Regions from separate parts of the Priestia sp. P1_B12_1 genome, predicted to be linked through region 2. Evidence: riboswitches for the same ligand, from Rfam matches in the RefSeq annotation. Region 2 holds a riboswitch; each other region holds the start of a gene.
The links. Region 2 has a riboswitch for cyclic di-AMP ahead of AC1D0Y_RS00670 (potassium channel family protein). Riboswitches for the same ligand answer to the same signal wherever they lie in the genome.

Region 1: it holds a riboswitch for cyclic di-AMP, as region 2 does, so the genes downstream of both, AC1D0Y_RS26670 (cation:dicarboxylate symporter family transporter) here and AC1D0Y_RS00670 (potassium channel family protein) in region 2, are expected to answer to the same signal.
Region 3: it holds a riboswitch for cyclic di-AMP, as region 2 does, so the genes downstream of both, AC1D0Y_RS01620 (APC family permease) here and AC1D0Y_RS00670 (potassium channel family protein) in region 2, are expected to answer to the same signal.

Annotation. Positions count from the first base shown of each region.
Region 1 is NZ_JBFTZR010000018.1:15,662-22,604, forward strand. It holds gene AC1D0Y_RS26645 (APC family permease) at 1-341, shown strand, start outside; gene AC1D0Y_RS26650 (hypothetical protein) at 473-607, opposite strand; gene AC1D0Y_RS26655 (EcsC family protein) at 744-1,535, opposite strand; gene AC1D0Y_RS26660 (DedA family protein) at 1,560-2,165, opposite strand; gene ytvI (sporulation integral membrane protein YtvI) at 2,325-3,356, opposite strand; gene AC1D0Y_RS26670 (cation:dicarboxylate symporter family transporter) at 3,570-4,829, opposite strand; cyclic di-AMP (ydaO/yuaA leader) riboswitch at 4,936-5,075, opposite strand; gene AC1D0Y_RS26675 (undecaprenyl-diphosphate phosphatase) at 5,349-6,173, opposite strand; gene AC1D0Y_RS26680 (hypothetical protein) at 6,632-6,922, shown strand.
Region 2 is NZ_JBFTZR010000001.1:112,918-119,860, reverse strand. It holds gene AC1D0Y_RS00685 (peptidyl-prolyl cis-trans isomerase) at 1-704, shown strand, start outside; gene AC1D0Y_RS00680 (Lrp/AsnC family transcriptional regulator) at 980-1,435, opposite strand; gene AC1D0Y_RS00675 (carboxymuconolactone decarboxylase family protein) at 1,556-2,014, shown strand; cyclic di-AMP (ydaO/yuaA leader) riboswitch at 2,130-2,274, shown strand; gene AC1D0Y_RS00670 (potassium channel family protein) at 2,399-3,058, shown strand; gene AC1D0Y_RS00665 (TrkH family potassium uptake protein) at 3,062-4,381, shown strand; gene AC1D0Y_RS00660 (YjcZ family sporulation protein) at 4,708-4,788, shown strand; gene AC1D0Y_RS00655 (YjcZ family sporulation protein) at 4,978-5,064, opposite strand; gene AC1D0Y_RS00650 (tetratricopeptide repeat protein) at 5,239-5,736, shown strand; gene ggt (gamma-glutamyltransferase) at 6,145-6,943, shown strand, end outside.
Region 3 is NZ_JBFTZR010000001.1:295,223-302,165, reverse strand. It holds gene AC1D0Y_RS01630 (hypothetical protein) at 240-374, shown strand; gene AC1D0Y_RS01625 (N-acetylmuramoyl-L-alanine amidase) at 539-1,573, shown strand; cyclic di-AMP (ydaO/yuaA leader) riboswitch at 1,765-1,906, shown strand; gene AC1D0Y_RS01620 (APC family permease) at 2,069-3,895, shown strand; gene AC1D0Y_RS01615 (cation diffusion facilitator family transporter) at 4,005-4,982, shown strand; gene AC1D0Y_RS01610 (glycosyltransferase family 2 protein) at 5,021-5,998, opposite strand; gene AC1D0Y_RS01605 (GtrA family protein) at 5,995-6,387, opposite strand; gene AC1D0Y_RS01600 (glycosyltransferase family 39 protein) at 6,408-6,943, opposite strand, start outside.

The sequences.
Region 1 (6,943 bases), on a different contig from region 2:
GGAACGTGGTGATTATTGGTGGCCTCTCTTTAATTTCACTAGGTCTGTCTCTTGAAAAAGCTACCTCTTTAATTAATTTTGGTGCTTTAATTGCGTTCAGTTCAGTGAACATAGCGGTTTTTATCCATTATTTTATTCAACAAAACAAACGATCCTTCAGTGGATATATTTCATATGTACTTATGCCTTTACTCGGCAGTTTATTTTTATTTTTTATGTGGCTTAACTTAGAAAAAACATCCTTATTTATCGGTATTGTATGGAGTGTAATCGGAATTATTTATTTACTGATTGCCAGACGAAAAAATACTATTACCATTCCTACTTTTCATTTTGATTAAGGAAATAGGCTTAACACACCTCGACATATTTCCCCAGAAATAATGTCGAAAAAAAGTAATTGAGACATAAACAAATCAATCCCATCTAAACACGAACAAAAAAAGGTAAACGATCTAATATGAATCGCTCGTTACACCGCTGTTGATTTTCGTGCCAGGCTTCGCTTTCCGCGGGCGGCCGTTGAGCCTCCTCGTCGCTTGCGCTCCTGCGGGGTCTCATCTGTTCCGCTTTTTCCGCGGGAGTCTTCGCCTTGCCCTCCAATCAACACTTAGAGGCAACTAAACACATGAAAGCTACATTTACTATATCAATAAAAAAATCCGAACGAGTTTGATTCTCAACCAAGAATCAAACTCGTTCGGATTTTTCTTCAATTAAAATACTTTCGTACCAGTCTCTTTTTATTGTTGCGATTGTGAGACTTTTTCCAAAATACGTCTTTTACGATAAAGCATCATTCCAACTTCCCCTATATCGCTAATTGCTTGTTTGTTAATATACGCTCCAAATACCATTCCTGCTATAGGAATCATTTGGAACAGCTTTTTCCAGCCCAAGTTGTCCCTGTAGGTTAGAAACACTTCTCTCCACCCTTGCAGCTGCTGCAAGCTCTGCGTTCGATTTCCGCTTGCTAATTCTTCTAAAATCGCACGTTTCCCTACAATGTCAGAAGACGAAAACTGCATGCATTTGACCATAAAAATTCGTTCCTCTTGCTCAGTGGGGTCGTACCCATAAGAAACAGCCACTTCTTGCAGTGTCTTAAGTGTAAGCCCTAATACAAAAGGAACATCAATCGCCAGTGTAAAAATCCCGCCTACCCCGGTTGTAGCTCCTTGCAGCTGTGCGTTCTTTTTTCGGACTTCAATAAAATGCTCTGCCAATTCATCCATTTCTTGCAGAGATAAATGCTGAATATCCTCTATCGAAAGCTGTTTCTTTTCTTGTAATTGTGCTGATGCTTTTTCTAGCGTGGCAGACGTATTAGCTAAATACTGGCCTCCATTATCAACATACTTAGCAATTTCATCTAATAATTTTTCTATTTTTTGATGAATGAACTTCGGCGTTACTTTATCTAAAGCTGAAAAAGGCAAACGAGCCAGCCGCTCCCAGAAAAAAAGTCCTTTTTGGTCTTTCTCCCACTTTTCAATTTTTCGTAACTCTACTCTTAACTGCTCATGCTCTGACATATCCTCACTCTTTTCCTCGATTTATCAGTTCTGCCCTACTTGTTTATTCCGCACATATTTAATGATAAAAAACAATGCAATTAAAACAACAATTCCGATTCCAATAGGCTGCATATATTGAGACACAATCGGCCCCACCTCTTTCCACTTAGGTCCTAACTTATATCCTAAATATACGTAAATAGCCGTTACTGGAAGCATCGCCACAAATGTATAAATAGAAAACAGCCATACATTCATTTTTGCCATCCCGCACGGAAAAGAGATAGCCGTGCGCACTCCTGGAATAAAGCGTCCAAAAAAAGCAACCCCGCTGCCGTACTTATTAAAAAAGCGATCGGCGGCGTCAATTTCTTTTTCTTTCACCAAAAAGTATTTTCCATATTTTAAAACCAGCGGTCGTCCACCGTAACGTCCCAGTGCATAAAGAGTCAACGGTCCACAAACACCGCCTACTGTACCTGCAAGGATAGCCAAATACAAGTTCATATCACCTTGGTACACCCAATACCCTACTAAAGGTAAAACAAGCTCTGCCGGGACAAATTCAAACGTTAATGCTAAAATTACGCCAAAATAAGAGAGCTGTTTTAGCGCTTCAATTAAAGAAAGTAAAACCGACTCTAACAAAAATTCTCCTCCTCATGTCATTAAATCTAAGACTGCAAAACTATAATTAACCGATTGATAGATAAAAACCAATGCGACATAGTTTTTTCCTTTCCCTCTTTACGTATTACGTACCACAAAAGTTTCAATAAAAAAAAGCGCTAGTTTTATCCAGCGCTTTTATAGTTTAAAGTTAATTTGAATAATACCTACTTTACGAAGAGCATCGTATAAAATAACTAAAGCCGGTCCTAAAAATAACCCGGCAAAACCTAAAAGTTTAAATCCAATGTACAAACTAACTAGTGCAGCCAAAGGTGAAATACCCATATTTGTAGAAAATACTTTTGGTTCTACTACACGTCTTACTACCGTAATGACTCCAAATAGAATAAATAAGCCGATTGCTAATGAGTCATGCCCTTGCGTAAGAGCAAAAATCCCCCATGGAACGAGCACCGAGCCTGTCCCAAGGATTGGTAAAATATCGACAATTACAATTAATAAACTAAGAAGCGCGGTATACGGAACATCTAATAGCCAAAGCCCTACATAAGCCATTACAAACGTCATGACACTTAAGATAATTTGTGCCTTGATAAAACCAACCCCCGCTTGGATAAGCTGAGTGATGACAACTTGTAGCTTATATTTCGTTTCTTCTGTTAAAAATGACTTGATTTTATTTTTAATAGCAGGCAGCTCAAGGCTGATAAATACAAGCGCTACTAAATAAATAAGAAACTCTAATAGAAACCCAGGAACAGTAGCGGCAAAGCTAATGATAATTTCTACCGTACTTTTTAATAGAGAATCTAATGAATTTACGGTTTTTTCAAGCGTGCGCTCGATAGAAGAAATCACTTCTGTAGGAAGAGCGTTTGAATAGTATTTCCACTTAATAATAGTTGGATAAATCGCGGTTTCATAGATTTCTTTTACAAAGGAAGGCGCTATTTTTGAAAGAGCAACCACTTGCGTAACGATTGTCCGAACAATAAAAAATCCAATAAGTATGAGCGAAACAACATATAAAATGAAGGTCATAAGCACTGCATAGACTCTCTTCATTTTAAAAGATTGATGCAATTTTTGAACAATACCCTCAAGCGCTAATGCTGTTAATAAAGCAAACACAATCGGTAAACTGTAAGGGATTAACAAACATACGATTACTATCGAGGCGATGACCCATATTCGCTTTTTCCACATACTCTACTATCCCCCAACTAGCTAAGCTATCTCTATATTTATTGATAAAGAAAGGAACCAGTGACTGCTTTTATGTAAGAATAAAATTTGGATTTATTTATACCTGATGTTACATATTATAGGGTCAATTTCCATAATAATAAAGGAATTATTATGAAAAAAGCTACTTATTCTAATTTTTTGAATAGAATAAGTAGCTTTTTAATTTATAAATTAGCCGGCTCTCATGACCTCTGTACCTTTTTTAGGGTCAAATTTGCCTTCAGATTTAGACATCACAATTGCTGCTAGTGTGTTTCCTACTAAGTTAACAACCGTACGTGCCATATCCATGATTCTGTCTACTCCAGCAATGAAGGCTAATCCTTCTGCCGGAACACCGATTGTTCCAAGAGTAGCCAGTAATACAACAAATGATGTTCCTGGCACGGCAGCCATTCCTTTAGATGTAACCATCAATACAAGAATGAGCGTCAGCTGTTGAACGATCGTTAAATCAATACCGTACACCTGCGCTAAGAATAACGCTGCAATCGCTTGATAAAGAACGGAACCATCTAGGTTAAATGTATAACCAATTGGTACAACGAACGATACGATAGCTTTTGGACAGCCCATCTTTTCAAGTTTTTCCATAATACGCGGAAGAACTGTCTCAGAACTAGATGTACTGTATGCTAACAACAGTTCATCTTTCATATAGCGGAACAAGTGGAAAATGTTAATTCCTGCCCATTTCGCGATTCCTCCTAATACAATAAGTAGGAAGAAAATTAACGCTAAGTAAACTAAGATAACAAGCTTTCCTAATGAAAGAAGTGACTCTAAGCCGAATTTTGAAACTGTTACACCAATTAAAGCAAATACACCAATTGGAGCCACTTTCATTACAAGGTTTACCACGTGAAACATTGCGTGAGAAACGCCGTCGAAGAATTGTACAACTGGCTTTCCTCTTTCCCCAATTGCCGCTACTCCAAGTGCAAATAACACTGTAAAGAAGATAATTGCTAGCATGTCTCCTTCAACAATTGACTGGAAAAAGTTTGTTGGAACAATGTGTAAGAACGTTTCAGCCACTGACTTTCCTTCTTGCTGTTTTGATGTTTCAACGTATTGTGAAATATCACTCTTCTGTGCTGAATGAATGTCTACACCTTGCCCAGGATGAAAAATATTAGCAACCAATACACCGATTATAATTGCAAAAGTCGTAATAATTTCAAAATAGAGAATGGTTTTAACGCCGAGCTTTCCGACCTGTTTACCGCTCCCTGCTCCTGCAACTCCAACGACTAAGCTTGAGATAACAATTGGAATAACAATCATCTTAATTAATCTTAAAAATAGGTCTCCTAGCGGCTGTAGGTATGTTACTACACGCGGATCGTTAAACCAAATTACCCCTACAAGAACACCGAGGATTAATCCGGTAAAAATCTGCGTAGCCAAACCAAAACGAATTTTTTTCATAGATGTACCTCCCCAAAGATGTATGACATTTGTATATACTTTTCTGAAAAAACAAAAAAAGACTATTCTTAAGAAAGAACAGCCTTTTACTTACGCTATTTTGGGCTCTTTCTCTCAATGAAGCAAACGGGGTTAACTGTCGGATTCGGAATTGAGAGTTTCCTACCTTTTGTAAGGATTCACCCCAAGGCAGCTTTACTGCCGATAATGATTCCCCCGCTCTATACGATTAAGCTTATTATTCAGTTTTTATAAAATTAAAACGATCTATACGTTGTCATACGTTTTTTACAGTCAATAAAACTAAACAGAAGTCTTACTTTTACTTAACTTTATACTGCACAAATATTAATTTACTATTTTTCGACACGTTTTGTCAATACCCATGTTTATAAAACGCTTTCAAAAGGCGATAATATATATTTATGCAAAAAAGCTATTGCAACATTGCAATAGCTTTTTCTTGCTCTTTGAGTCTCTATTAGAAGCTTACGGGACTAAAGAACTCGCGTGTTTATTTTATAAAAATACAAAATATAGAATAGCTGCTAACACAATTCGATATAGTGCAAACGGTACTAATTTGATACGATTAATTAATTTCAGGAAAAAGCGAATAGATACCAGCGCAAAAATAAAGGCGCTGATAAAACCAGCAATAAAAAACGGTAGCGCATCTGATGTGAAATACTGCCAGTTTTTAACCAATGAAAGTCCACTTGCTCCTGCCATGATTGGCACTGCCATAATAAATGTAAAATCTGCCGCTGCCTTATGGCTCATTCCAAGAAGAACTCCTCCTGAAATCGTTGAGCCTGAACGAGAAAAACCTGGCCAAAGAGCAATACATTGAAACAGTCCTATACCCAGTGCTTGTCCATAAGACATTTGGTCCACCGTCTCTACACGCGGACGTTTAGGTCCAAACAAATCTGCTAGAATCATTAATACAGCTCCGACTACTAAGCCAATTAGCACCGTATTTAAAGAAAACAAATGTTCATCAATGTAATCATCAAACAAAAGTCCTAACACTCCTGCGGGTAACAAACCAACAATTACCTGCATTAAATTCAAGCGATTTGTCGGTCCAATTGGAGCAGCTGGCTTTTTTCCCAATCCTAATAAATTAATGAAACGATCTTTAAAAATAACTACTACTGCTAAGATCGACCCTAGCTGAATAACAATTTTAAATGTATTAGCTACTGGAGATGAAAATAATTCTTTGGAATTCAACCATAGGTCATCCACAATAATCATATGCCCAGTTGACGAAACAGGAGCAAACTCTGTTAAACCTTCTACAATCCCTAAAATGATTGCTACAATAATTTCCCACATAAAGCTATGTACCTTGCCTTTCTTTCAAATTAATAAGCTTATCGCTTCGTTTTACATGCTCAACTATTTTCCTAATTTGACACTTGCTTTTTTATCATAATTGTTAAAACTATGAAATACAATGTGTATTTGCAAAAAGATAAGAATCTTTAATAATTTGTAATAAAAACCTTACATGCTATAATCAAAAAACACGATATCAGCTTTTATTTACTTTAGAAAGTAGTCACTATGTTCGGTATAAATTCCGGCCCCTTAGCTAAAAATGAATCATCTAGACTATTTTTCTTTAGTGTGAAAAAATGACTAAATCATTATGTTTTTTCCATCTCCTTTACTGTCATCTATCATTTTAATCAACTAATGCTTGCTTATACGGCATATCCCCTAAGTAATTTGAAACTTTTTTCTCTCTTTACTCGTATATAGTAGTATCTTTTTTAGGAGGCTTTTTACTTATGAATGGAAATGTACGTACAATGAAATGGGTCACTGCTGGGTATGAAGCCTTGCTGGGAATTCCTTTAATTGGCGCCGGGATTGTTATGGGCTTTAGTTATACTCCTCTTTTTATTGGATTTATTCTTCATGCTATCACGCTCATTTTAGCTAATAGACGAGGGTTATCTGCGTATGGAAACATACTAGGGATTGTTACTTCACTGGTTGCTTGGATTCCATTTTTAGGGTTTATCATGCACATTATTACAGCTATTGTGATTGCAATCGATGCCGCTAGACAACGTTAATTGTCTAGCTTTTTTTATTTA
Region 2 (6,943 bases):
TCTTGAATCCAGACGCTCCGTTAAATGATACAAGCTACCGCAAAGAGTTATTGCGGCAGCTTGTTATGCAAAAAATCTTAATTTCGCATCTAAAGACAAGCGATGAAGTACAAACACAAGTCGAGGATATGTGGAAGCAAATTAAACGCTCATATGACGAGGATACAAGAAAACAAGGTTATGAAGTGTTAAATATTCGTTCCAGTGATGTAACCAACCAGCTAACGAATCAGTTTAAATTAGAAGAATATTTCCGTAAACAAATTACGTCTGATGAACTAACTGCTTACTATAAACGTATTGAAAACGATCTAACGCGCGTATCTTTTACGCAGCTGGCTTTTTCCACTTTACATGATGCCGATGCCGCTGCGGCTGAACTGCAAAAGGGAACATCGCTTCAGGACGTTCAAAAAAAATATGCTGAATTCCAGACAGTGAGCAAAATAGAGAATGCTGATAATCTAAAGCTTTCAAGTCTATCTCCTTCTTTTATAGATGTGTTAAAAAAACAGCACATCGGAGAGAGTAGTGAGCCCATTAAAATGGGTAAAGTCTATTACATTCTCATTTTAAAACAAAAAGATAAAAAAACGGAATTAGAAGTCAAAGAAGAAATGATGAAAGAACTTGTTTTGAATCATATCAACCGGTATATCCAGGATGAACTGCCAAGGTTTCACGTGACTTTCAACCTTAGGTAGTTCCCTTTTATATAGATTGATTGTTTTCAAAAAACAAGCAGGTAAAAGAGCTTTCTATTAATAGAGAGCTCTTTTACATTTTTAAGTAGACAGAAATGTCGGCACCTGTTAAAATGAAGTTGTAAAACTTTCATTATTCGGAAAATTTATACCCTCCAGCTTTGGAGGGTTATTTTTTATGCTGTTGGACGAATAAAAAGAGCTTGGGACAAAAGTAGTTTAGTGGAAAGAAGATCCGAACGATTCATCGTTCGGATTTTTTCGTTACGTTTCAATCACTTTTCATCTTTTAAATGACTCAATAATGCAGGAGCCATCTCTACGTGAGAAAGGGCGATGTGTGAAATCGTTTTGGCATAAGGTGTAATTTCGTTAATAAATTGTTCGAGTATGTGCAGGTGAGGAAGCTGAAGCTTTGTAATAAAGCAGGCTTGCCCGGCGATGCGTTCACAGAATAAAGCGTAGGGATACTGAGAAATAAATCGTTTAAAACGCTCGTGCTCTCCGTTTTTCATCGTTACTTCAATAAAACACGACACGGGCAAATGCAGCTTTTCATAATCAATATCAATCGTATACCCTTTTATAACGCCAAAGCTCTCTAGCTGCCTTACTCGCTCTGCCACCGAAGGAGGAGACAAATTAATTTGTTTTCCTAGCTCTCGTAAGGAAAGGCGGCTGTTTTGCTGCAGCGCCTGCAAAATCGATAAATCAATTTCATCAATTTTCAATTGAAAACCTTCTTTCTCATTAACGTTTCATTTGATTAGTAATAGTCGATAAGATGTTTTATATGTAATCTAAAATTCCCATTTTTCTTACTATAATAATTAAAAAGGAGTGAGTGAAAAATGGCAAGAGTTTTGTTAGCAAACGAAGAGGGAACAAATTTTGAAAAAGCATTGAATTTAATTCCGCATGTAAAAAGACTGTATGATGAGCTTTACAACACGCTTTGGAACAGCGATATAGTAGAAAAAGAGACTAAGGAAAAAATAAGGCTTTATCTAGCAGGTGTTAACGGCTGTGAGACGTGTATGAGCATGTCATATGTAGGCGATGAGACGCTTAATCAAAAAGTGTTAAGAGAAAAAGAGCTGGAAAAAAAAGATCGACTGCTGTTTCGATTTATTGATGTATACCGAGTGCGTCCAAGGGAGTTGACCGATGCTGATATGGATCAATTAAAGAAATTTTACAGTGATATACAGCTGTTAGAGCTTTTGGCTGTTATTAATTTATTTGATCAATTTCACAAAATGATTGTCAGTTTAGATTTATATGATTTTTGCAGCTTGCAGCGCAAGTGAGGTCTTTGCTAAAAATATCTTGACAGACAAAATTCACAGGAGTAAGATAGCTTTCGTGAAGTGAAACGTATCATGAATCGAATCGATTATTCTAAAAAATAGATCATAGATATTTGAATAAAAATCGCTTAATCCATTACGGAGCGGAGGACCCATTATTTACGCACATATTGTGCTCTGGGGTGAATCCTTAAAAAGGTAGGGTTACTCTTAAAACCCGAACCCGACAGCTAACTTCGCAAGCGTTTTGAGGGGGAAGAGTGTGAAAAAACACAGGAGCCTTCCTGTGTTTTTTTGCGCTTTTTTTAAGAAAAATATGTAATTTTTTAGAAAAAGTATAAGCTAAGAGAACACACAGCAGTTGAAGAAAGGAATAAATACATTATGAAAAAACAGTTTGCTGTATTGGGATTAGGTCGTTTTGGAGGCAGTTTGGTTGAAGAGTTTGCTAATCTGGATGTGGATGTGCTCGCTATTGACCGCAATCAGGAGGTAGTAAATAAATTTAGCAATTCAGCTACATATGTTGTGCAAGCAAACGCGATTGATGAAGCTAGCTTAAAGGGGCTAGGTATCCGCAATGTTGATCATGCTCTTATTTCGTTTGGGGATGATATCGAAGCAAGCGTTCTCGCAACGATGCTTTTAAAAGATATGGGCGTTAAGCAAGTATGGGTAAAAGCAGTGAATATGTATCATCAAAAAGTGCTGGAGAAAATAGGAGCAGACAAAGTCATTCATCCTGAGCGTGATATTGCTAAACGTATTGCTCATCACGTAGTGTCAGAAAAAATCATTGATTACATTGAATTATCAAAGGATTATAGTATTGTCGAAATTGTCGCCTCTAAGAAACTTCATAATAAAACGCTGTTTGATTTAAACATTCGTGCCAAGTACGGCTGCAACATTATCGGCTTTCAGCGAAAAGACGGGGAAATGGTGATTTCGCCTACCGCGCATGAAATAATTGAACAAGGAGATATGCTGATTGTTATCGGACATAACCGCGATTTGAACCGTTTTGAAGAAGAAGGAGTTTAACTCATGAAAAAACAAATCATTAAACTCACCCCTCCGCAGCTGCTTGTCTCCATTTTTGGCGGAGGAATTATTATGGGTGCTCTTCTATTGATGATGCCTTTTTCTACTACTGAGCCAATCCGATGGGTAGACGCCCTTTTTACATCTACTTCCGCTATGACAGTGACCGGCTTAGCCGTCGTAGATACAGGTACACGTTTTACCGTCATCGGTCAAACGATCATTATGCTGTTAATTCAAATAGGCGGTCTTGGCATTATGTCATTTGCCGTGTTGATTTTTATGATGCTAGGTAAAAAAATTGGATTTAAAGAGCGTATGCTCGTTCAGCAGGCATTAAATCAAACAAGCGTCGGCGGAGTTGTCCTGCTAGTTAAAAGGCTGTTTATCTTTTCATTTTTAATTGAGTTTATTGCACTTATCTTTTTAGCGATACGCTGGGTTCCGGAATTCGGATGGTCTAAGGGGCTGTTCTTTAGCTTGTTTCATTCAATTTCAGCTTTTAATAACGCAGGGTTTGGACTACTGTCTGATAACTTAGTACAGTATGTTGGAGATCCTATTATTAACATAACGATTTCTTTTTTGTTCATCATTGGCGGGTTAGGGTTTACCGTTCTTGCTGATATGTGGGTGAAAAAATCGTATAAAAAACTAACGTTGCATTCAAAAATTATGATTATCAGCACGTTTGCGATTAATGTGATTGCCATGCTTTTTATTTTTTTCTTAGAGTACAGCAATTCGCATACGCTCGGAAATTTATCATTAGGAGACAAAGTATGGGCTTCTTATTTTCAAGCGGTAACGACAAGAACCGCTGGATTTAATACAATTGATTTAGCTCACCTGCATGATGCAACGGTCTTTTTAATGGTCTTATTAATGTTTATTGGTGCAGGAAGTGCGTCAACAGGAGGCGGTATTAAACTAACAACGTTTGTGGTGATTGTTTTTTCTGTATGGGCATTTTTACGAAGCCGGGAAGATATTGTGCTGTTAAAGAGACGACTTCTTCCTCTTCACGTGTTTAAGGCACTAGCCATCACGATGATTTCAATTATGTTTGTATTTGGGGCCATTTTCCTGTTAAATATTTCGGAAAACCTTCCGTTTGTAAAAATTATGTTTGAAGTTGTTTCAGCGTTTGGAACAGTAGGTTTATCAATGGGAGCAACTCCTGAACTTTCGTACTTTGGACGCGTAATTATTATCTTTATCATGTTTTTAGGAAAAGTGGGGCCATTAACGCTTGCGTTTTCATTATCTAAGCAAAAGCGCGAAGCTGTTCGTTATCCAAATGAAGATATAATGCTAGGGTAGAAAAATCGCCTTCGATAAGGCGATTTTTTTATATTATTTATACGTTCAAGACATATAAGAGGTTACGCACAAAACAGTTGCGATGAATAAAAAGAAGGCAAAGACAAGAACAATGGGCAATTTGGAATGTCGGCGCATTAAAGGTCCCCCTTTTTTATAGTAGAAAATCTCTTACTATATATAACGAAAGAAATAAAAATATGATTCACTTTTTTTGGCGAAATTTGAAGGTTTTTCTCATTGGAAAAATCCGCACCCCTGTCCTAAACATTTTGCCAAGCTGTTGCATACACTAAAAGCAGATAATAGGAAGTGAGGGATGGTACGTGGGAAAACAAAATTTTGCGTTAATCGTTGTGTTATTTGTTTTACTTGTTATTGTAGGTGCGTCTGGCTTTCGCTTTTAAACGTTAACTTTATTTACGCATAGCTCCCGTCAAAAAGGGCATACTAGGCGGAAGTAAAAACCAAAAATTTCTTCAATATTGCCGAACAATGAGTTCCTCTACTCATTCATCTAATCGGTATGTAGCCATGCGAAAGCATGGTTTTTTTTGAAATAGGAGAGGATGAATGATGTTCATCCCCTCTAGAAATTAGTAGTAGCAAGAACACCCTACGATTACTAATAGAATAAATAAAACAACGATAAATGAAAAACCAAAACCGCCTTTTGCGCCCATATGTGTAACCTCCTTTAGTAAAAGTCTCTATATCCTATGTACTAATTGGGTTAAGTGATTGAGAAATTTGCCTATTTTTTAACGGTAACGATCTTTTGAGAAGAATGAAGAACACTTACTTTTTTCATTTGTGCAGAAATCCTTTATGATAAAGAGGAAAAGGAGGGCAAAGTGGTGGGAATACATGTAGAATACGTCATGAATCAGCTAGAAGAGGGAAAGTGGAGAGAGGTCAAACGCGAAATTCAACAAGAAATGAAGAAAAAACCTCAAGCATCTGATTTGTACTGTTACTTAGCGGTTTGTTTAGCAAAGCAAATCGAAGAATCAATTATCTTTGAAAAAATGGTATTAAATTTAGAAATGGACCGAGCTCTTCATCAGGCACTAACATTAAATCCATCTTCAAGCTTGGCGCACTTCGTTCGAGGAATAAAATACCGGGAAACTCCGCTTATGTTTGGAGGGAATTACGAAAAATCGCTGTCTTATTTGCAGCGGGCGCAAGATCTTGGTTTTGAAGGGATTATGCTGCCGCTCGAACTCGCCAAAACCTATATTCAATTAAAAGAAATGGAAAAAGCGAAAGAACAAATCGCCTATGCCCGAGAAATCAATCCTACTCACGGAGATATTAAAAAAGTCGAAAACATGCTGCAAACAGGACGGTGAATCAAAAGTCCTGTTTTATTTTTGGTTTTGAGGAAACATATGCTGATTTTCATAAAGAATTGCTTTTTATATAACAATAAGAATATTTATAAAAATTTTAAGAAATGCATGTAAGTCCAACGACTTCTTAACTGCTAGATTTTCTACATTATTAGAGCGTTCAGTCTACATAATTCCAAAAATAGTAAGAAACTATCAGCCTATGGATAAATTGTTGGAAAATATAGATAATTGTAAATGAATAGAGAAAAAGGTAAACATGCAATTAACTAAAAAAGCAAAGGTCTGATTTACTTTGCTTTTTATTTATACACATATGTAAAAAATATCATAATAAACCAATTTATTCTTTGTGAAATCCATCGTTTCAGACGATGTGAAATAATGTATTTGAAGGAGGAGACCCAGATGAAGGTTATGAAGATGTTGGTTATTGCATTATTTAGTTTAAGTTTAGTTGTCACACCAGCTGCTGCTGAAGTTCCGGGTGTCGACCATTCAATGAAACGAGGTGCTACACAAGGAATTGTAGCGGCATCTCACCCACTGGCTGCTGAAGCGGGAAGGAAAGTTTTAGCTGAAGGCGGAAACGCTGTAGATGCGGCAGCTGCCATTCAATTATCTCTAAACGTTGTGGAACCGATGATGTCAGGTATCGGCGGCGGCGGCTTTATGATGATTTATGAAAAAAAGAAAGATAAAATTACGATGTTAGACAGCCGTGAAATGGCACCAGCTGATGTCACGCCTAAGCTGTTTTTAGATTCAAAAGGAAAAGTCATCCCTTTCAGTAAGCGTCACATAACAGGAAAGGCAGTTGGAGTTCCTGGTACGCTAAAAGGAGTAGAAACAGCCCTTAAAGATTATGGAACCATGGACTTATCAGATGTTATTAAACCAGCTATTGCTCAAGCAGAACAAGGAATCAAAGTAAATTGGTCGATGGCTCAGTACATTGATGAAAATGTGGACAAGCTTGAAAGATACCAAACGGCCGGTAATGTATTCGTGCCGAATGGCAAGCCGTTAAAAGAAGGAGATAAGCTTGTTCAGCCGGATCTTGCTAAAACATTAAAGCTTATTCAAAAAGAAGGATCAGACGCTCTTTATAAAGGAGAAATTGGAAAAGCGCTTGTTAAAGAAGTTCAAAAACGCGATGGAAGCATGACCATGGATGATTTGAAAAATTACGTTGTAAAAGAACGTG
Region 3 (6,943 bases), 180 kb from region 2:
AATAGGCATATTAATAAGCATTCCAATTTGGATTATTCTCATTGTTATAGGCGTTCTGCTTTTTAAATAGGTCTTAACGTTATAAATAATAGACCCTCTTGATCTATACTTTAATCAACCAGAATAGAATCTGGACCAAAAATATGTTAGGGGGGAGAGAAGATCCGCACGATGAATTGTGCGGATTTTTTTATTGGTAGGGTGAACGTAGATTTCATCTATTTAGTTGCTTCTAGCAGTTGATTGGAGGGAAAGGCGAAGACTCCTGCGGGAAAAGCGGAATAGGTGAGACCCCGCAGGAGCGCACGCGACGAGGAGGCTCACCAGCCGCCCGCGGAAAGCGAAGCCTTGCACGGAAATCAACAGCGATGTAACAAGCCATCCATACTAGCGCATTTATCCCATTTGTTCGTTTTTAGGTTGAAGTGATGTCGTTATGTCTCAATCTCCTTTTTTAGTAATTTTTCACTAAGTAGGCTAGTATACGTAGCACTTTTTTCCCCCATGCATATGTTAAAAATAAGGAGGGACAAGTAATATGAAAAAAATCTATCTTGATGCAGGACATGGTGGGGCAGACGCAGGAGCGGTTGGAGCAAACGGACTGTATGAAAAAAACTTAGTTTTAAAAATCCAACAATATTTAATAAGCTATTTAAATAGCATGTACAGTGATTTTACAATTAAAACCACTCGTACCACAGATGTTTTTTTATCGTTATCTCAGCGCGCTTCTCAAGCTAATTCGTGGGGCGCAGATGCATTTATGTCTATTCACGTAAATGCCGGTGGAGGAACAGGGTACGAAGATTATGTTTATAGAAGCGCTAGCAATGCCAGTAAAACGTTTCAATCGATTGTCCACGGCCAAGTACAGCCAGCGCTGCTGTCGTATAATCATCCGAATCGCGGTCGAAAATCAGCCAATTACGCGGTGCTTCGCTTAACAAATATGCCTGCAGTACTAACTGAAATAGCTTTTATTGATAACAGTACAGATGCAGCACTTCTTCAAAATGAAGCTTTTTTAAAAAGCATGGGTGAATCGTATGCAAAAGGAATTGCCGTATATTTAAATTTACCTCGTCGTGCAGTTCCAAACCCAAATCCAACACCAACTCCGAATCCATCGCCTTCTGAACCGGGTACAAAAACGTATACGATCAAGCAAGGAGATACGCTTTACAGTATTGCACAGAAGTACAAAATAACAGTACAGGCGCTTCAAGAAGCGAATACAGGGCTTTCTGATCCGTTAACACTGCAGGTTGGAAAAACAATCGTTATTCCTTCAGGAACTTCACCAATACCATCTCCAACACCACCTTCTGAACAATATCCACTTCCTAATGGAATTTTAAAACAAGGCGATTCTGGAGAAGCAGTGAAACAGATTCAAAGAGCATTAAACGCGGTTAATTTTAAAGTAGGGTCAGTAGACGGAATATATGGAGTACAAACGAAAGATGCAGTCAGACGTTTTCAGCTTGTGTATCTTCCTTATGATGTAGATGGCATTTATGGTCCTCAAACGAAAAACAAGCTAGCAGCCGTTTTAAAAGCAAAAAGTTAAAGAAAGCAGGTCTTCTGTAAGCAGGCAGAAGGCCTTTTGTTTTCCCCTTAAAAGCGCCTTAAGTACTATTTTATCGTTTACGTAAAATAATGCTTTACAAACCATTTGTACGGGAGTATATTATCTAAGAACAAAGGATAGTTATGAAAGAAACTTGTTATCAATCATACCCTTTAACCGAAAATTATATTGACCTGTTATCGCTTAATTCGTCAGAAGTGGGGGACCCAAATTTGTGCATTGTCACTTGGGGTGAATCCTTTTTTAAAAGGTAGGGCTACTCTCATAGCCCGAATCCGACAGCTAACCCCATAAGCGTTTTGGAGAGGAGGTTTAAGCTGTGTAAAAACGCTGAGAACCCTTAGTGTTTTTTTTGTGCGCTTTTTTAACATAAAAAGGTATTTTTTAGGGATAATATCACTTATTCATGAACTTGTAACGGAGCTTAGCAACGAACAGTGAATAGTAGCTAAGCAATCATCGGAGGGAAATTACGTGAACTATTCAGTTCTCAAGAGATTATTGATTGGAAAGCCGCTCAAAACAAAAGAGTTAGGCGATCAAAAGCTTAGTAAGCTTAAAGCGCTGGCTATTTTATCATCAGATGCCTTATCTTCAGTGGCTTATGGAACAGAACAGATTTTGATTGTCCTTGCAACAGTGGGCGTGCTTGCCTATTGGTATTCGATTCCAATTGCGATTGGGGTATTGGTGCTGCTGACGGCTTTAATTCTTTCATACCGTCAAATTATTTATGCGTATCCGCAAGGCGGAGGAGCTTATATTGTTTCCAAAACCAATTTAGGAGAAAATCCTGGGCTTATCGCTGGAGGATCACTGTTGGTGGATTATATTTTAACAGTTGCTGTGAGTGTTTCAGCAGGAACCGATGCTTTAACTTCGGCTTTTCCAACGCTGCATCATTACAATGTAGTAATTGCGTGTTTGCTGGTGATTTTTATTACCGTCTTAAATTTACGCGGTGTAACAGAATCCGCTTCTGTATTAGCTTATCCGGTTTATTTATTTGTTATTGCTCTTATTTTGTTAATAGCGGTAGGCTTTTTTAAAATAGCGACAGGTCAAGTTTCACCTGAGCTTCATCCATCTCTCGGTACAGTAGTGCCAGGTATTAGTTTGTTTTTATTATTAAAAGCTTTTTCATCAGGCTGTTCGGCATTGACAGGTGTAGAAGCTATTTCAAATGCAGTGCCTAACTTTAAAGAGCCAGGTGCAAAAAATGCGGTTCATACATTAATGCTGATGGGCGGTATTTTAGCCGTTTTATTTTCTGGCATCACGTTTTTAGCTTATTGGCTTGGTATTTCTCCAAAAGCAGATGAAACGGTTGTATCACAAATTGCATCGAGTGTGTTTGGACGAAATGGATTTTATTATTTTATTCAAGGTACAACAGCTCTAATTCTAGTGCTAGCGGCGAATACGGGCTTTTCAGCGTTCCCTTTGCTGGCTGTGAACTTATCGTCTGATAAATACATGCCAAGAATGTTTCAAATTCGTGGCGATCGACTAGGCTATTCAAATGGAATTGTGACCCTTGGAATTGCTTCTATTGTCTTAATCGTAGCTTTTAAAGGAGCGACTGAACAATTAATTCCTCTTTATGCAGTCGGGGTGTTTATTCCATTTACGCTTTCTCAAACAGGAATGATTGTCAAATGGCTTAGAGAAAAGCCGGCCGGCTGGCAAGGGAAGCTAACCATTAACTTAATTGGTGCCCTCATTACTTTAACGGTGCTAATCATTTTGTTTACAACGAAGTTTTCACAAGTATGGTCCGTGCTCATTTTCTTGCCGGTTATTGTCTATATTTTCCATCGCGTTCATACGCATTATGAAGCGGTAGGAGAACAGCTTCGCATTAAGCAAGGAGAAAAGATTGGAAAGCTTGAAGGAAGTGTGGTCATTGTTCCTGTAGCAGGAATGACAAAGGTAGTAGAAAATTCATTAAATTATGCAAGAACGATTGGTGATACCGTTATTGCAGTGCATGTGGCCTTTGATCGAGAAAGCGAAAAGAGAATGGAAGAGAAGTGGGAGAAGTGGCAGCCCGATATTCGTATTGTTACGTTTCATTCTCAATACCGCAGCTTAGTGCGGCCGCTGTTTCGATTCATCGATATGGCTGAGGAAAAAGCGCGGGAAAACAATATGGCTATTACGGTCGTTATTCCGCAATTCATTACGAAAAAAAGCTGGCAAAATATCCTGCACAATCAGTCCAGCCTACTGTTAAAAGCACATTTGCTTTACCGTAAAAACGTAATCGTTACAACTGTACCGTATCGTTTTAAAAAATAATGAAACATGACTAAAAACCTCCAACTTAGATGTTGGAGGTTTTTAATTTTTAAATTCACATACACTAACCGTAATCGAATCTCATCAAAGGCGCAAACGGAGGGATTGTATGAGTGAATTAATTAAATTGTTGCGAAAAGGAAATAAATCGGCTATGATGGCCGCTATAGTGAATACCATTATTTCCATTATTAAAGGGATTGCATTCGCTTTAACAGGGAATGTAGCAATGTTTGCTGAAACGATGCACAGCTTAGGAGATGCAGCTAATCAGTTTTTTGTCTTTATAGGTTCGGCATTAAGTAAAAAAGCCCCGACCAAACGATTTCCAAATGGTTTCGGCCGATTGGTTAATCTTGTTCTATTAGGAGCAGTTCTTGTAGTAGGGATTATGGCGTTTGAAACGATTAAAGAAGGATATCACCATATTCTTCATCCAACGAAGTCTTCAGGCTTTATTTTAAATATTGCAGTACTTGGCATCTCGGTATTGCTTGAGATGTTTGTCTTATTTAAGGCAATGAAAGAAATTTTGCACGATGTCGGAATGAATACCGCAGAGGTCAATGTTTTTACGCACAGCTTTGTTCATTTAAAGAAAGCAAAGCCAGCAACCAAGCTGGTCTTTATGGAAGATCTGGTAGCTACTGGAGGAGGCGTATTGGCGTTAATAGCCGTTTTCATTTCACGGTTTACACCTTTTCACCAAGCTGAAGGAATTGCTTCTATTTTAATTGGGCTTATGATGTTTTTTGTAGTAGGACGAGTATTTTTAGATAATGCTGCTGGAGCCCTTGGTGAAGCAGATAAAGAAATGGAAATAAAAATTGGCGCGATTGTCATGCAAGATGTACAAGTGCGTGATATTCAAACGTTAATGGTGATGAAAGAAGGGGAAGAGCTTCACGTTGAATTAAAAGTAGAAATTGATCCTTCTTTAACAGTGGCAGAAGCTGATGATATTAAAGATCGTCTGGAAAATCGTATTTTACAGGAAAAAGGAGTAACGGATGTCATTATTGAATTTGATGAAGATAATGGAATTCCGGACTGGGCGCCAAGTGATTTACAGCTTCAAAAAGAATAAAAACAAGGAAGAAAACAACTGTTTTCTTCCTTGTTTTTTTAGCTATATACTTTTTCACGTACGTTTGGAGAATCTGTTGAAGCTTTCGAGAAGTTAATGGTTTCACGTACAACGTAAATAGGTCTATTTTTACTTTCATCGTAAATTCTTGCGATGTATTGTCCGACTAAACCTAAACCAAGTAGCTGAATACCGCTAAAGAAGGTGATAGCTACCATAATAGAAGTCCAGCCAGGCTGAATATTTTTACCTATCAGCCAAACAACAATCGAATAACTTAACACTAAAAGTGATACAAAAACCGATAATAAGCCAATAACCATTACTAAACGCAAAGGCTTCGTTGAAAACCCAATAATTCCATCTGAAGCAAACTTGATCATCTTTTTTAAAGGATATTTTGTTTCACCAGCAAAGCGTTCATCACGCTCATATTCTACGTATGTTTGCCTGAAGCCAATCCAAGACATCATTCCTCGTACAAACCGATTGCGTTCAGTCATTTTTTTGAATACATCCGCTACTTTTCGGTCGATAATACGAAAATCTCCCGTATCTTTAGGGATTTCGATATCGGACATATAATTTAAAAAGCGATAAAAATACTTAGCCGTGGCTAATTTAAAAAAGGTCTCTCCGCTTCGTTTCTTGCGCTTTGCATATACAATTTCATAGCCTTGCTGCCATTTAGCAATTAATTCGGGAATCATTTCCGGCGGATCTTGTAAGTCCGCATCAATAATAACGATAGCATCACCTTGAGCATAATCAATGCCTGCTGTTACGGCAGTTTGGTGCCCGAAATTACGAGCAAAATCAATAACTTTTACGTTAGAATCCATAGCCGCTACGTCTTTCAAGATTTCAATTGTTCGGTCGGTGCTGCCGTCATTGACGAAAATGAATTCATAGTTAATGTGGTTTTTATGCATGACCGAAAGCAAGCGATTGTAGCATTCATTAGCTACTTCTTCTTCAAAATACATAGGTACCACGATTGAAATTAGTTCTTTCATGCTTTACCTCCTATCGAGCGATGGTTTGTGTGCTTAAACGTCCATATTTTATTAAGGAAAAAATTGATAAACATTCCTATACAAGTAGACAACAGTTGTCCGATTATTGGATTAGCAGGTGTATAGTGTACAAGAAGGAATAAGCAGCTTGTATTAATTGCTAAAGTAATAAGGTTTACGATGAAAAATTGAGCTAGCATCCATTTATGTACAGTTGCTTGAAACACCCACGATTTGTTCCAATAGTAGCTGTTTATAACGCCAATAAAATAAGATAGTACGTTAGCCAATATATAATTCATATCAAAATGAATGAGTGCTAAGTAACTGATAATAGTGAGCAGGGTATTCATTATACCTACAAAACCGAATTTCAGGAATTTTATCACGGTTGTATAATCCCTTCCATTTAATTTATCTCTTCACATTTTGTCTTGGGCTTATTTTTAGTAAATCGTACTATTAAATAGGATAGAATCACTGAAATACCAAATCCTTCGAGCAGCATAAAGCTTGGAAAAATAAAGAATCGATAGCGAGTTTGAATTTCAATAAGCAAGTGAATAAGAACGTATCCTATGATTAGTAATAAAAACAGTGTATATGGATATTTATCCTGCTTCCTCACGAATAAACATATAAGGCCAATAATGGAAAGAATAGTAGTTGAAACGTAAATGATTCTTTCATAACTTTGAGCAGCACTAATTAATTTCTCTTTATTAAAAGGTACATCTTCTTGAGGAGTTAATGAAATGCTCCAAAATGTAGATGCATCCGTTCCTCCCCACATATTTAGGAATTTAATGTGAAAGAGATCTAAAAGCTGCTCTTTATCTGCTACCCGTTCTTTAATTACCTCTTTTTCTGCTTCAGCTCGTTTTTCTCCAATTGGCATACCCATAAAACGACTAGCATCCTCTGAAGAATAGGAACCGCTTGTTT